Regions from separate parts of the Marinobacter sp. tcs-11 genome, predicted to be linked through region 1. Evidence: predicted binding sites of a transcription regulator. Region 1 holds the regulator's gene; the other holds the start of a gene.

Region 1 (7,188 bases):
CTGATCAACCAGGACGAGGCCAAGTCACGCCGCTCGGAAATTGCCCAGGAAGCCGATTTTTACGGCTCCATGGACGGTGCCTCGAAGTTCGTGAAAGGCGATGCCGTTGCCGGGTTGCTGATTCTGGCCATCAACATCGTCGGTGGTGTGGCTATCGGCATGATGCAGCACGGTCTGGATTTCGGTCTGGCGATGGAGCGTTATGCGCTGCTGACCATCGGTGACGGCCTGGTCGCCCAGATTCCTTCCCTGCTGCTCTCCACGTCTGCCGCCATCATGGTTACCCGGGTAACCTCCAGCCAGGACATGGGCGGCCAGATCATTCAGCAGATGTTCAGTGCGCCCAAGGCGTTGGGCATTGCGGCCGGTATCCTGATTCTGCTGGGCCTGATTCCGGGGATGCCCCACATCGCATTTCTTGGCCTGGGCTTGCTGGCAGCCGGCGCAGCCTGGTTGATCTGGAAGAAACAGCAGCAGACGGTTGAAGATGAAGGCGGCTTTGTAGGTCGTGGGGGCATGGCCGGTGGGGCGGCCCGCCAGGGTGCGGAAATTTCCCCGGATCGTCCGGGTGGCGAGGGGCAGGCATTGCCGGCACCGGGGGAAACCCGCGAGCTGGGCTGGGATGACGTGGCCACGGTGGACATTGTCGGGCTGGAAGTGGGCTACCGGCTGATCCCGCTGGTGGACAAATCCCAGGGTGGACAATTGCTCAGCCGAATCAAAGGGGTTCGTAAGAAGCTCTCGCAGGATCTGGGCTTCCTCATGCCCTCGGTGCACATTCGCGACAACCTGGATCTGATGCCGAACGTCTACCGGATTACCCTGATGGGTGTGACCATCGCCGAGGCCGAGATTCATCCGGAACGGGAGCTGGCCATTGATCCGGGGCAGGTGTTCGGCAAGGTGGAAGGTATTGCCGGCAAGGATCCTGCTTTCGGCCTCGACGCCATCTGGATTGAATCCGACAGGAAAGACCAGGCCCAGACGCTGGGTTACACCGTGGTGGATGCGAGCACCGTGGTGGCGACACACCTGAACCAGATCCTGCAGAAACACGCTCACGAACTGATCGGCCACGAGGAAGCCCAGAAGTGGCTGGACCAGCTGGAGAAGATTTCGCCCAAGCTGGCAGAGGAGCTGGTGCCGACCACCATTTCCATCAGCATCCTCTTGAAAGTGTTGCAGAACCTGTTGAAAGAAGAAGTGCCGGTGCGGGACATGCGCTCCATCGCCGAGGCCATTGTGAACGTGCATCCGAAGAGTCAGGACCCGAAAGTGCTGACCACGGTGGCCCGCCAGGCCCTGCGCCGAATGATTGTTCAGAGTATCTGCGGCAACGACGCCGAAATCCCCGTTATCACGTTGGATCCAGACCTGGAACAGTTATTGCTAAAGTCTGTTCAGCAGAGTCAACAATCCGGCGGTCAGGATGACATTGGTCTGGTGCTTGAGCCCAACATGGTGGAAAAGCTGCAACGATCCCTTCAGGACAGCGTGCAGCGCCAGGAAATGCTCGGCAAGCCTGCCATCCTGCTGGTTTCAGGGCCCTTGCGGCCAGTACTGGCGAAGTTTGCCAGCTATGGGGTAGAGCGTTTGCATGTGCTCTCGTACCAGGAAATCCCGGATAACAAACAGATCACGATAGTCGCCTCTGTAGGTCAATAAACCGACGGAGCATCGCGGGAAGCCAGAGCGCTTGCCGTTGGGAGGATGAAGCAGCATGAAAGTAAAACGGTTTTTTGCGCAGTCCATGGCTGAGGCCCTGAAGCAGGTAAGCCACGAAATGGGGCCGGATGCCGTTATTCTGTCTAACCGCCGGGTTGATGGTGGTGTCGAGATCGTGACGGCACTCGACTACGACGAAAACATGGCGCGCCAGCGTCTGGGTGAAAGAGCGGTTGAAGCCACCAACGGCTCCCGCCTGGCAGAGATGCAGGCTGAGCAGCATCGTCGGCTGGAAGAGGAGCTGAACCGGTCCCGCAGCCGCATTCGTGAGGTTCGGGAAAAGCGCGCGGGAAATGCGTCGTCAGGCGGCACGGCATCGTCCATGTCTTTCGAGACCGCCGATTTTCCGGCGTCACTTTCCGGTACTGTTGTGGCCGAAAAGCCGGCTTCCGGCAGAGAATCCGGTACCGGTGGCTATGCCGATGAACTGGCCAGTATGCGTGCCGAGATCAGCTCTCTGCGTGATCTGGTCAGTGGCAAGGTGGCGTCCACCACTCAGGCTGACGGTGGAAACAGCGCGGTACAGCAACGCTTGGCCGAGCGGCTGCAGGAGTTCGGTCTGGGCGCGGAGCTGGCCGGCTCTCTGTCCCGACGGCACCGGGCCGGGCGCCTGGAAGATGGCTGGAAGCAGTCACTGAAAATGCTGGCGACCGGCGTTCGCACCGGTCGCGAAGACTGGCTTGATGCCGGGGGGATCTATGCCCTGGTCGGGCCGACCGGGTCTGGCAAAACCACCACCATTGGCAAACTGGCGGCTCGCTATGTGCTGGAGCATGGCCCGGATTCGTTGGCCCTGGTGACCACCGACCGCTACCGTGTGGCCGCCCATGAGCAGCTGTTTGTGTTCGGCAGAATCCTGAATGTGCCCGTGCGGGTGGTGGATGAGAGCCATTCCCTGGATGACATTCTTGATGAACTGTCGGATAGGCACCTGGTACTGATTGACACTGCCGGCCTGACCAGTGCCGACCGTGGTTACCAGGAACAACTGGCGGAGTTGGCTCGCAGCGATCACAATATCCGTACACATCTGGTGGTCTCTGCCACCAGTCAGCCACGTATCATGAAATCCGTGTGGCATTGCTATAAGATGGCAAACCTTGCAGGCTGCATCATGACCAAGATTGATGAAGCCCTGACCCTGGGCGAAGCGCTCGGATTCGTTATGGAGACCAGCTTGCCGGTGGCCTGGTACACCGATGGCCAGAAGATACCGGAAGATCTCCAAAGGGCGGAGGCTATCCCGCTGGTGCGTCTGGGCGTAGAAAGGCTCAGGGCCGTGCAGAGCGCGCAGGCAATAGCCGAAGGTGCCTGAGCCTCGCCAGCGACAGAATAAAACACCGGCACGCGTGCCCGTACAAGAACGTAGTAAGAGACTGATAACAGTATGAGCAGACCACATCCGGTTCAGGTGATTGCGGTTTCCGGCGGCAAGGGCGGTGTCGGCAAGAGCAATGTTTCGGTCAACCTAGGTATCGCCCTGGCCCAGAAGGGGCGCCGGGTTGTCTTGCTGGACGCGGATCTTGGGCTCGCCAACATCGATGTGTTGCTTGGCATTACCGCCAATCGAAATCTGCAAGACGTACTCAACGGCGATTGTGATCTGAAAGATGTGCTGGTGAATGGCCCAGGTGGCATCAAGATTGTTCCGGCATCATCCGGCACCCAGCGTATGACCCAGCTCAGCGCCATGGAACATGCCGGCCTGATCAATGCCTTCAGTGAGCTGGGCGACCAGATTGACGTTCTGATTGTGGATACCGCCGCGGGTATTTCTGAATCGGTGGTCAGCTTCCTGAGGGCGTCGCAGGAGCTTCTGCTGGTGGTCTGCGACGAACCTACTTCCATTACCGATGCCTACGCGCTGATCAAACTGATGAACCGGGATTACGGCACCAACCGCTTCCGCATCCTGGCAAACCAGGTTCGCAACGAGCAGGAAGGCCGCCATCTGTTTGAAAAACTGACCAGGGTCACCGAGCGTTTCCTGGATGTGGCACTACAATATGTAGGTATCGTGCCTTACGACGAGGCCGTCAAGAAAGCCGTCCAAAGACAGAAAGCGGTATTGGATGCCTATCCGAGGGCGAAAGCCTCGCTGGCTATCCGGGCTCTGGCCGAAAAAGTGGATAGCTGGCCTTTGCCGTCCTCTCCCAGGGGGCATCTCGAATTCTTCGTGGAGCGGCTCGTCGAAGTCTGATCTGAATCCAGTCCTACAAGAAAACCGGATACATGACATTGGCGAAAAATCTGGGTATTTACCATCAGGCCGGCGCCAGGAGCCCTTCAGCCCTGATTGAAGAGCATGCGCCGCTGGTCAAGAAAATCGCCCTTCATCTCATGGCTCGACTGCCCGCATCGGTGCAGCTCGAAGACCTTATGCAGGCCGGTATGATTGGCCTGCTGGAGGCTGCGCAGCGCTATTCTTCAGGCAAGGGCGCCACCTTTGAAACCTATGCAGGCATTCGCATCCGCGGCGCCATGGTGGACGAAATCCGCAAAGGCGACTGGGTGCCCCGCTCAGTGCACCGCAACGCCCGGCGAATCGCCAGTGCCATCAAACAAGTGGAAGATCGTACCGGGCGCGAGGCCCAGGATGCCGAAGTAGCTGAAGAGCTTGGCATTGGTCTGGACGAATATCACGCTTCACTGGCCGACGCCAACAGTGGCCGACTTTTTAGCCTTGATGAGCTCAATGAATCCGGCGAGCTGCCGATAGAAGAAGCAGAGGCCAGCGATAATCCGCTGGACGGTATTGCTTCCGGCGCTTTCCAGCGCAGTCTGGCGGACGCCATCGAGCAGTTGCCTGAGCGCGAAAAGCTGGTGTTGAGCCTGTATTACCAGGAAGAACTGAACCTCAAGGAAATCGGCGCAGTGCTTGGGGTCAGTGAGAGCCGGGTAAGCCAGATTCACAGCCAGGCGGCACTGCGGCTGCGCAGCCGGTTGGCCGAGTGGCGGGATAGTGACAACGACTGATCAGCCGGGTGCTGTGTTTCTCTTTCAGCAGGCTGTGTAGCTTTTGGTAACCGATGCTTTACAACGTGCGCAAACACCACACAATAAGCGGTTAAGGTAGCAGCCTGCTAGACTTTCAAAAAGGCTGAATGAATTCCGGGTGTTACTGACTGGAGGTCCCATTGGACAAGAACATGAAAATTCTCATTGTGGATGACTTCTCCACAATGCGACGAATCATCAAGAACCTGCTGCGAGATCTTGGCTTCACCAATACAGATGAGGCCGATGATGGCAACACGGCGTTGCCCATGCTCCGAAGCGGCAAGTACGACTTCCTGGTGACTGACTGGAACATGCCCGGCATGTCGGGCTTTGATCTTCTCAAAGCTGTCCGCGCTGACGAAAACCTGAAGAACCTGCCGGTTCTGATGGTGACGGCAGAAGCCAAGCGGGACCAGATCGTGGCCGCGGCTCAGGCCGGGGTAAACGGATATGTGGTCAAGCCTTTTACGGCAGCCGTGCTCAAGGAAAAGATCGAGAAAATCTTCGAACGAATCCAGTAACCAGAGGTCGGATGGCTCGCCATGAGTGATACCAAACAGAACCATCAGGGCCTTGATCCGGAGGTGGCGGAGAAACTGCAAAAGCAGGCCTCCGACCTGGCTGAGAATGTAAACGCCGGGAATTATGCCAAGGCGATGACCCTGATCAATGAACTGAGCGAGGTTCGCGATCAGAGTCTGTACCGGGAAGTGGGCCGACTCACCCGCAGCCTCCATGAGGCAATCCGGAACTTCCAGATAGACCCGCGTAATGCCGAGCAGAAAGAAGTCCTGTCGAAGATGAGCGACGCTTCTGACCGTCTGGCCTATGTGGTGCAGATGACCAGCCAGGCAGCGAACCGCACCATGGACCTGGTCGAGGAAAGCATGCCCGTGGCTCATTCCATGAGGGATGAAGCGGTTGCCTTGCGGGACGAGTGGCAGCGTCTGCGCCGCCGTGAAATGGAACCTGCGGAGTTTCGCGAGTTGTATGGTCGCATCGACAAGTTCTTCGCCGGCCTGACCACAGACTCTGACAGTCTGTACCAGAATCTGTCGGAAATCCTGCTGGCTCAGGACTTCCAGGATCTTACTGGCCAGGTTATCCAGAAGGTCACCGCTTTGGTGAAAGAAGTGGAAGACAATCTTCTTGGCTTGGTAGTGATGGCCAGCCACGTGGATCAGCTGACCGGCACGGTGCACCAGATTGAAGAAAAAGAAGAATCGGCCGAAAAAGGGGTAGGGCCCCAGATCAAGGCCGATGAGCGGGAAGATGTAGTTTCGGGACAGGACGATGTGGACGATCTGCTGTCCAGTCTCGGATTCTGATAATAAAGAGGGTGACGCATGGCGTTAGATGCTGATGAAGAGATCCTGCAGGACTTCCTGGTAGAAGCCGGCGAGATACTCGAAAAGTTGTCGGAGCAGCTGGTGGATCTGGAGCAGCATCCCGATGACAGCGATCTGCTGAACGCCATTTTCCGTGGCTTCCATACCGTGAAAGGGGGCGCAGGCTTCCTTCAGCTGGAGGCACTGGTTAACTGCTGCCACTCGGCAGAGAACGTGTTCGATATTCTCCGGAATCACAAGCGCAAGGTCACTCCGGAACTGATGGACGTGGTTCTGGAGGCGCTGGACAACGTTAACGCCATGTTCGAAGAAGTTCGAAACCGGGAAGAACCAACGCCCGCGCCGGACGAACTGATCGAAGCCCTGGACGCCCTCGCCAAACCCGAGTCAGAGGATGCACCAGCGGCGGAAGCGCCAACCCCGGCACCGGAGCCGTCGTCTGCGGAGGTCGGGCAGCAAGGGGACCAGGGCGATATCACTGACGAAGAATTCGAGCAGTTGCTGGACGCGTTGGCGGATGAAAAATCCGACGGCCAGAAACCGGCCGGCAACGAGCAGGTGAGCAATCCGGCTGAATCCGCCGGCAGCTCAGACAGTGATGAAATTACCGACGACGAATTTGAGGCCTTGCTGGATCAACTCCACGGCAAGGGCCAGTTTGCCGGCGCGCCTGCGGAAGAGGAAACAGCCAAGGCAGATACCAGCACCAGCGGTGGTTCAGAAAAATCATCCGCTGACGCCGATCTGATTTCCGACGACGAATTCGAGAACCTGCTGGACGAACTGCATGGCAAGGGCGCCGGCCCAAGTGCCGGGTCTTCCGACAGCGAGCCCAAACCGGCGCCTGCTCCATCCGGCAAGGCCGAACCGGCCCCGGAACCAAAGAAAGCAGAAGCCAAAGCCGAGAGCACGGCCGCTGCCAAGCCGGCCTCTGCGCCCGCGCCTGCCCGTGAGGCCGCACCCGCTGGTGAAACCACGGTTCGGGTAGATACCAAGCGCCTGGACGACATCATGAACATGGTGGGCGAACTGGTGCTGGTACGGAACCGCCTGCAGCGTTTGGGTTCCGAAAGCGAAGACGAACACATGCACAAGGCGGTGGCCAACCTCGACG
Region 2 (7,188 bases), on a different contig from region 1:
TAAGCATGCTGGCCCAGGAATTTCCCGGCATCCCCCGTATCGCACTGACAGCGACCGCTGATGAGCGCACGCGAAAAGAGATTGCTGAACGGCTGTCGCTGACAAAGGCCCGGCATTTCATCAGTGGCTTTGATCGCCCGAACATTCAGTATCGGATTACACCAAAGACCAACGCAAACAAACAGTTGTTGGATTTTATTAAAGCAGAGCATGAAGGTGATTGCGGTATTGTCTATTGCTTGTCCCGAAACAAGGTCGATGCCACCGCCCGATTACTGAGCAGCAAGGGCTATACCGCACTGCCCTACCATGCCGGGCTGAGCGCCGAAGACCGCGCCCGCAATCAGGAGCGTTTTCTCAGGGAAGACGGCGTTATTGTGGTGGCAACCATTGCCTTTGGCATGGGCATCGATAAACCTGATGTGCGTTTTGTCGCCCATCTGGACCTCCCAAAAAGCCTGGAAGCCTATTACCAGGAAACGGGCCGGGCGGGCCGGGATGGCAAGCCGTCCACCGCGTGGATGGTGTATGGCCTGCAGGATGTCATCAAACTCCGGCAGATGCTGGAGGCCTCTCAGGGTAACGATCAGTTCAAGCGGGTTGAGCGACAGAAACTGGATGCCATGCTTGGGCTGTGCGAAGTGACCCAGTGCCGGCGACAAGTGTTGTTGCATTATTTCGGAGACAATCTGGAGACTCCCTGCGGAAACTGCGATACCTGCCTGAACCCTCCGGAAACCTGGGATGGCACGGTGGCGGTGCAGAAGGCCCTCTCCTGCGTGTACCGTACCGGCCAGCGTTTTGGCGTCAACTACGTCATTGATGTACTTCGCGGGTCAGATAATGAACGAATCCTGCAATCCGGCCACCAGGCGATCACCACCTATGGCATCGGTCAGGAACTGTCAGCGAACGAATGGAAGTCGGTATTCCGGCAACTGGTGGCGAACGGCTACCTGCGGGCAGACCCTGAGGGCTACGGCGCGCTTCAGCTAACCGAGCGCTGCCGCCCCCTGCTCAAGGGCGAACAGGCGATTGAACTCCGGAAAGACCCGGTTGCCCGCAACACCGCTGGTAGTAAGTCATCAACGAGCCGCCGGAGCGGCCAGAACGTGCGGGACCAGATTACCGACCACGCCGGGTGGGATGCGTTGCGCGCCTGCCGCAAAGAGCTGGCGGACAAGCAGGGCGTGCCGCCCTACGTGATCTTCCACGACACAACCCTGTTCGACATGCTTGAACGCCGCCCTTCCACCCTGGAGGAGCTGGCCGAGGTCAGCGGCGTGGGCGCCGCCAAGCTGGAAAAGTATGGCGATGTTTTCCTTCAGGCGCTACGCTCTATCAATCCTGAGGCTTGAACCCCTTCTTGCGCACCCGGTAATGGGCGATGGAGGTGGCAACGTGGTTGCCTTCTTCATCTCTCAGAATGCCTTCCAGAGTAAATTTAGCCCTACCGGTGGCGTCTGCATCGGCAAGGATGGCAGCCACCGCCTCTGGTGGTAGTTCAAATTCCACGGTCACATCTGAATTGGCCGGCTGCAGAAACTCCAGAGTCATTTCCTTCAGAATTGGCGTATAGGCAGGGCCAAGGTCGAAGAGGGTCAACACCCCACCGGGAATCTCCGCCACCAGGAAATAAGCGCCAGCATACAGGCTACCAAAGTGGTTTTTATTGCCCTTGAGGCGCACGCGGGCTTTGACGTAGCCCGGGCGAAGCTCCTCAACACTGAAGTGATTACGGGGCGCGAACGGTATCGCCATACCAATAATGCGGTTAACCGCGGCATAACTGCCGGTCTTCTTGAGCCATTCCAGCGGTTGCAGCAGCGTCGCCTTGGGGTCACTGGAGCTTACCCATTGGCCGGCGGTGCCAATCAGAGAATCAATAAGAGCCATAAAGCCATATCCCGAAGTACAGAAAAGGCGATCTTTACAGTCAGATACGGCTACTTCAAGAATCTTTTACAGTTTTTTTGAAACCTGTACGTTTCGAATAACGCTTTCTGATCTAAGCTGTAGCCAATGTCTGTAACGTTACCGTTGCTTGCAGCCGGATAACAGGGAAAGGGCACGCAGTTGTACACATTCAATAAAATGATAACGCGCCTCTGGCCAGTTCTGGCACTTGCGGCGTGCATTCACGTTCAGCCAACGGCTGCGTCCGAATCCGAATCCAAATCGGCTCCCACACGAGACTACATACTCTGGTATCGCAACTACGATAACCCGGCGATTCGCAATCTGGTTGAACTCGCATTGCGCAAAACCTCGGAGTACGGAGAGTTCCAGATTATCCGCAGTGAAGAAATAAGCCAGGGGCGCGCCCTTCGGGAACTGGCTAACCCTCAGAGCCGGATTCTGGATATTGCGAACGTGGCGACATCAGAAGAGCGGGAAACATTTCTGAACGCCATTCCGGTACCTGTGGACGGCGGACTGCTCGGATTCAGGGTATGCCTGGTTTTGCCGGAACAGCTCAGTCTGTTTGAGGGGGTATCCAGCCTGGACGACCTGCGCCAGCGAGATATCCGTATTGGCCAGGGCGCACACTGGCCAGACACCCCGATTCTCGAAGCTAACGGCATTACCGTGATCACCCACACCCGCTATGAAATACTCTTTGGTATGCTTCGCAATAAACGCTTCGACTGTTACGCCCGCGGTGTGAGCGAAGTGCTGTTCGACCTCGAACATAACAAAGCCGACGACCTGGTAATCGAACCAAACATCCTGCTGGCCTACGCCATGCCATCCTACCTTTTTGTGGCCCCGGACGATCACGAAACCGCGCAACGCCTGCAACTGGGTCTGGAGAGAGCGATCCTGGACGGCAGCTTCGCGGTGTATCTGAAAAACTGGTTTGGCAGAGCGGTATCATCACTGGGCCTTGATCGGCGCACAGTAATCACGTTGGAGAATCCGTATCTTAGTGAAGAATCCAGATATGTCGGGCGTCGAACCCTGGAAAACCTGGAGCGCCGCGTTGAGCTACTGAGTGTCGGAGACTAGCGGGCCATCCCTGGCCGCCACGAATTACACCCGGAAACGGGTTACCTTGTCATTCAGCACACTGCCGATAGTCTCGATGTGGCCACTGTAAACATCGTTCTCGCTGGCCGCCTTGGCCGCTTCCTGGCCCTGGTCAGCAATGCGGGTGATGGACGCATTCAACTCTTCGGTCACCGATGTCTGCTCCTCGGAGGCCGTGGCGATCTGTGAGGTCATCTGACTGATGGCGGTAATCGCCTCCACAATCCGGTTCAGAGACTCCATCGCATCCTGCGCTTTTTCCATACTCACGTTGGATACCGCCGTAGAGGCTTTCATAACGTCTACCGCATCGTTGGCGCCTTTCTGCAGCCGCTCGATCATGTTGTTGATTTCTTCGGTGGAAGACTGGGTACGCTGAGCGAGATTCCGAACCTCATCAGCCACCACCGCAAATCCGCGTCCCGCATCCCCTGCCCGCGCCGCTTCAATGGCCGCGTTCAGTGCCAGCAGATTGGTTTGTTCCGCAATGCCCTGAATGACTTCAAGTACAGTCGTAATCGACGAAACATCCTTACCAAGGGTGTCGATAACCTCGGCGGCGGCGTTTATCTCACCCACCAGCTTCTGCACCGCATCCCGCGAGGCGGTGACGGTCTCCAGGGAACCCCGGCTTTCCTGGTCTGCATTCTCTGCGGCTTCCGCAGTTTGCTGGGCATTCTGGGCAATCTCACCCGCCGCCGCGGACATTTCGTTAATTGCCGTCGCGATCATGTCGATCTCATGCTGCTGGTTTTCAACACTGGAGCGACTGTCGCTGGACGTCTGTCGGAGCGACTTTACGTTCTCCTCCAGTTCGTCGCTGCCCTCTTTTACTTCTTTTACAACCTGCTGGATGTTCTCAACAAAGCTATTGAAGCTGCGCGCCAACTGCCCAAACTCATCAGACGCAGAGTCATCAAGACGCTTGGTAAGATCCGCATCTCCGGAAGCGATGCGAGACATGGCGCCATTAAGCCTGCGAACCGGCGCAAGAAGGAAGCTAATCGCAAAGTAGAGCAAGACAAGCGCAACAATCAGCCCTACCCCGGCGATGATCAGGCCCATAGTCCGAGCCTCGACGATGGGAGCACTGATCAGGTTTTCATTCACGAACGTAGCCAGGTACCAGTCCACGGCCCGGGCTTCGCTGATGGGGTGAAAGCTGACACTCCACTCGGCACCCTCGCTCTCAAATCCCTGCAGAGAACCGTCCAGAACCGGCTGCTGACCGATCATGCCGCTGATGTTCTTGCCAACAATCTCGCTGTTGGGGTGAAACAGGACCGTGCCGGAATTGTTGATTAACGCCGCATAGCCCGTCTCTGCCAGGGTAATGGTCGATAGCATCTGATCGATTGTGTTGAGACTGATATCCATACCGGCCACGCCAACATAATTACCCCGCTTGATTGGCGCCATGGCGGAAATAATGGTCTCGTCCGAGGTTGCATCCAGGTACGGATCGGTAAACGACGCCTGCCCCAAACGCTGGGCTTTCTGGTACCAGGGGCGTACCCGGGGGTCATAATCGGGTGGAAGCGTGGCCTCTACTTCGGCACTTCGCATCAGCATGCGGCCATCTTCGGTGCCGGCGTACACGTCCTTGATGTTGCCACCTTCGGTCATGGCTTCCATAAGAACGCGGGCGTTATCGTCGTTGCGAGTCCGTTCCAGCGCCTTCGCCGTCGCTTCCGCCATATCCAGGCGCGTATTGAGCCAATCGGCAATACTCGACGTACTCTGGGCCACCGCATCGCTCATCAGCGCGCTAACGTAGCGATCGGTCGTAGAGCGGAGCCGAATATCGTTGGAAATTGTCAGGGCGCCCATAATCAACACGATCAGGGAGCCAATTGCGATCAGCAATTTCTGGGCGAATGATAGGTTCAAGCTGACGGCCTCCAATCAGGGTCAAAAACAAATTGCATTTATCATTTAGTGTAGTCGAAACATACTTACTAACGGCAGATCCTGCGAAGTCTTGAACACTCTTTGCTAGAATGCTGAGATCACAGCACATTCGCCAGACACGACAGGGAGAACCCTATGGCCCATGAAGAGCTCCACCTGAATCTGCGTAACCTGACCCTTGATGACTACGGCCAGTTGCAAGAGTTGATGGATCGGGTTTACGACGACATTGGTGGCGCGTGGCCAAAAGAAACCATCAAGGCTCTGGTAGAACAGTTTCCAGATGGCCAGATCTGTATCGAAGACAACGGCCAGTTGGTGGCGGTGGCGCTCACGGTATGCGTGAAATACGAAAGATTCAGCAACCCTCACGCCTACGACGACCTGATTCTGCGTAACGAGAAAATCTGGCACAACCCCAACGGCGATTCGCTTTACGGCCTGGATGTGTTTATAGACCCCGAATACCGGGGCTATCGACTGGGGCGTCGCCTGTATGAAGCACGAAAAGAGCTCTGTCGTTCCATGAACCTGCGGGCCATCCTCGCCGGCGGGCGGATTCCCAGCTACTTCAAGTACGCCGAGCAATACACTCCGGAAGAATACATTCAGCGCGTTGATCGCAAGGAAATCTACGACCCGATCCTGACGTTCCAGCTTTCCAACGATTTCCAGGTTACCCGGCTGATGCACAAATACCTGCCGGAAGACCAGAAATCCCTCGGATATGCAACGTTGCTGGAGTGGAGAAACATTCTCTATACGCCTCCCTCATCGGTACTCAACGTCAAAAAAACCCAGGTGCGCATGGGGGCGGTGCAGTGGCAGATGCGGGAATTCACCTCGGTGGAGGAGGTGCTCAAGCAGGTTGAGTACTTCGTGGACGCACTGTCGGATTATAAAAGCGACTTTGCCCTGTTCCCGGAATTTTTCAACGCGCCGCTGATGGGGCTGACCGACCAGATGGATCAGACCCGTGCCATTCGGTTCCTCGCTGGCTTTACCGAACAGTTCCGCAACGAAATGTCGGAAATGGCCGTCAGTTACAACATCAACATTATCACCGGCTCCATGCCGCTGATTGAAGATGACCGGGTCTACAACGTCTCATACCTGTGCCACCGTGACGGTCGTGTAGACGAGCAGCGCAAGGTCCACATCACCCCTCACGAACGTCGCGACTGGGTTATTGAGGGTGGTGATAAATTCCAGGTATTCGATACCGATGCCGGCCGTGTCGCCATCATGATCTGCTACGACATTGAGTTTCCGGAACTGGGCCGTATCGCCGCCAGTCAGGATGTGGACATTATCTGTGTCCCCTTCTGGACCGATACCAAGAACGGCTATTTGCGCGTGCGCCATTGTGCCCAGGCCCGGGCCATAGAAAACGAGTGCTACGTGGTGATTACCGGCAGCGTGGGCAACCTGCCGAAAGTGGAAAACCTGGATGTTCAGTACGCCCAGTCTTCGGTATTCTCGCCGTCGGATTTCGCATTTCCACATGATGCAGTGATGGCAGAAACCACACCGAACACCGAAATGATCATGTTTTCAGATATGGATCTGGAAAAGCTCAAACTGGTCAGAAACGAAGGTTCTGTCACCAATCTGAAAGATCGACGTGTTGACCTTTACGAGCTGAAAACCCGGTAATGGGCAGATTTGGCCCCGCACAGGGGGCCAAATCCTGATTATTTCCATGAACGGGCTGCGGTAGATAGCTGACGGCATTGCCAAAAGTTTCTGGCCCGTCTATTGTTTAATTAATGTTCAGTATATATCTGGCCGACCTCAATTGCAGAGCAAGCGTTCCATGAACGAAGAACTACCGGACCTGGTCGCGCGTTTCCGAATCCGACACGGCATTTTTCGCAAGGAAACCGTGGAAGCGCGACTTTATGAACTCGACAGTTACGGCTGCGTGATGAAAACGGACAAACTGTTTGAACCCGGGGATACCGTGGTTCTCGACCTTGTTATGGATATGCCGTTTGAAGAAATCCGTGCCGAAGGCCTGACCGGCCTGGTTACCGAAAAGAGAAAACACTGTAGCAACTTCTTCTACTCACTTGATTTTGTTGAGCTAAATGCTCGAGACGAATCGCCGCTCTCTGACAAACTGCGGCGCATAAGAGAAGTTGTTCTCAAGAAACAGAGCCTGAAATCCCGGCGTGGGTCGAGTCCCGCTTCCGGTATGCGACAAATGGCCTGATGCCCGTTCACTTCACCCGCACTTCCCTTCCG

The links. The regulator FliA, encoded in region 1, starts transcription of late flagellar genes. The targets are predictions, from matches to a motif close to CTAAAGTTTNNNNNNNNNNNGCCGNTAA.
Region 2: a site for FliA is predicted at 4,989-5,016, ahead of ARC85_RS09545 (methyl-accepting chemotaxis protein). Genes of this name have one in related genera too.

Annotation. Positions count from the first base shown of each region.
Region 1 is NZ_LLYU01000002.1:41,217-48,404, forward strand. Features, by position in the region: gene flhA (flagellar biosynthesis protein FlhA) at 1-1,665, shown strand, start outside; gene flhF (flagellar biosynthesis GTPase FlhF) at 1,721-3,040, shown strand; gene ARC85_RS02865 (MinD/ParA family protein) at 3,113-3,925, shown strand; gene ARC85_RS02870 (RNA polymerase sigma factor FliA) at 3,958-4,701, shown strand; gene cheY (chemotaxis response regulator CheY) at 4,863-5,246, shown strand; gene ARC85_RS02880 (protein phosphatase CheZ) at 5,268-6,053, shown strand; gene ARC85_RS02885 (chemotaxis protein CheA) at 6,072-7,188, shown strand, end outside.
Region 2 is NZ_LLYU01000007.1:21,161-28,348, forward strand. Features, by position in the region: gene recQ (DNA helicase RecQ) at 1-1,358, shown strand, start outside; gene ARC85_RS09535 (YiiD C-terminal domain-containing protein) at 1,342-1,896, opposite strand; gene ARC85_RS09540 (transporter substrate-binding domain-containing protein) at 2,095-3,009, shown strand; gene ARC85_RS09545 (methyl-accepting chemotaxis protein) at 3,034-4,920, opposite strand; gene ARC85_RS09550 (bifunctional GNAT family N-acetyltransferase/carbon-nitrogen hydrolase family protein) at 5,077-6,597, shown strand; gene ARC85_RS09555 (hypothetical protein) at 6,758-7,156, shown strand.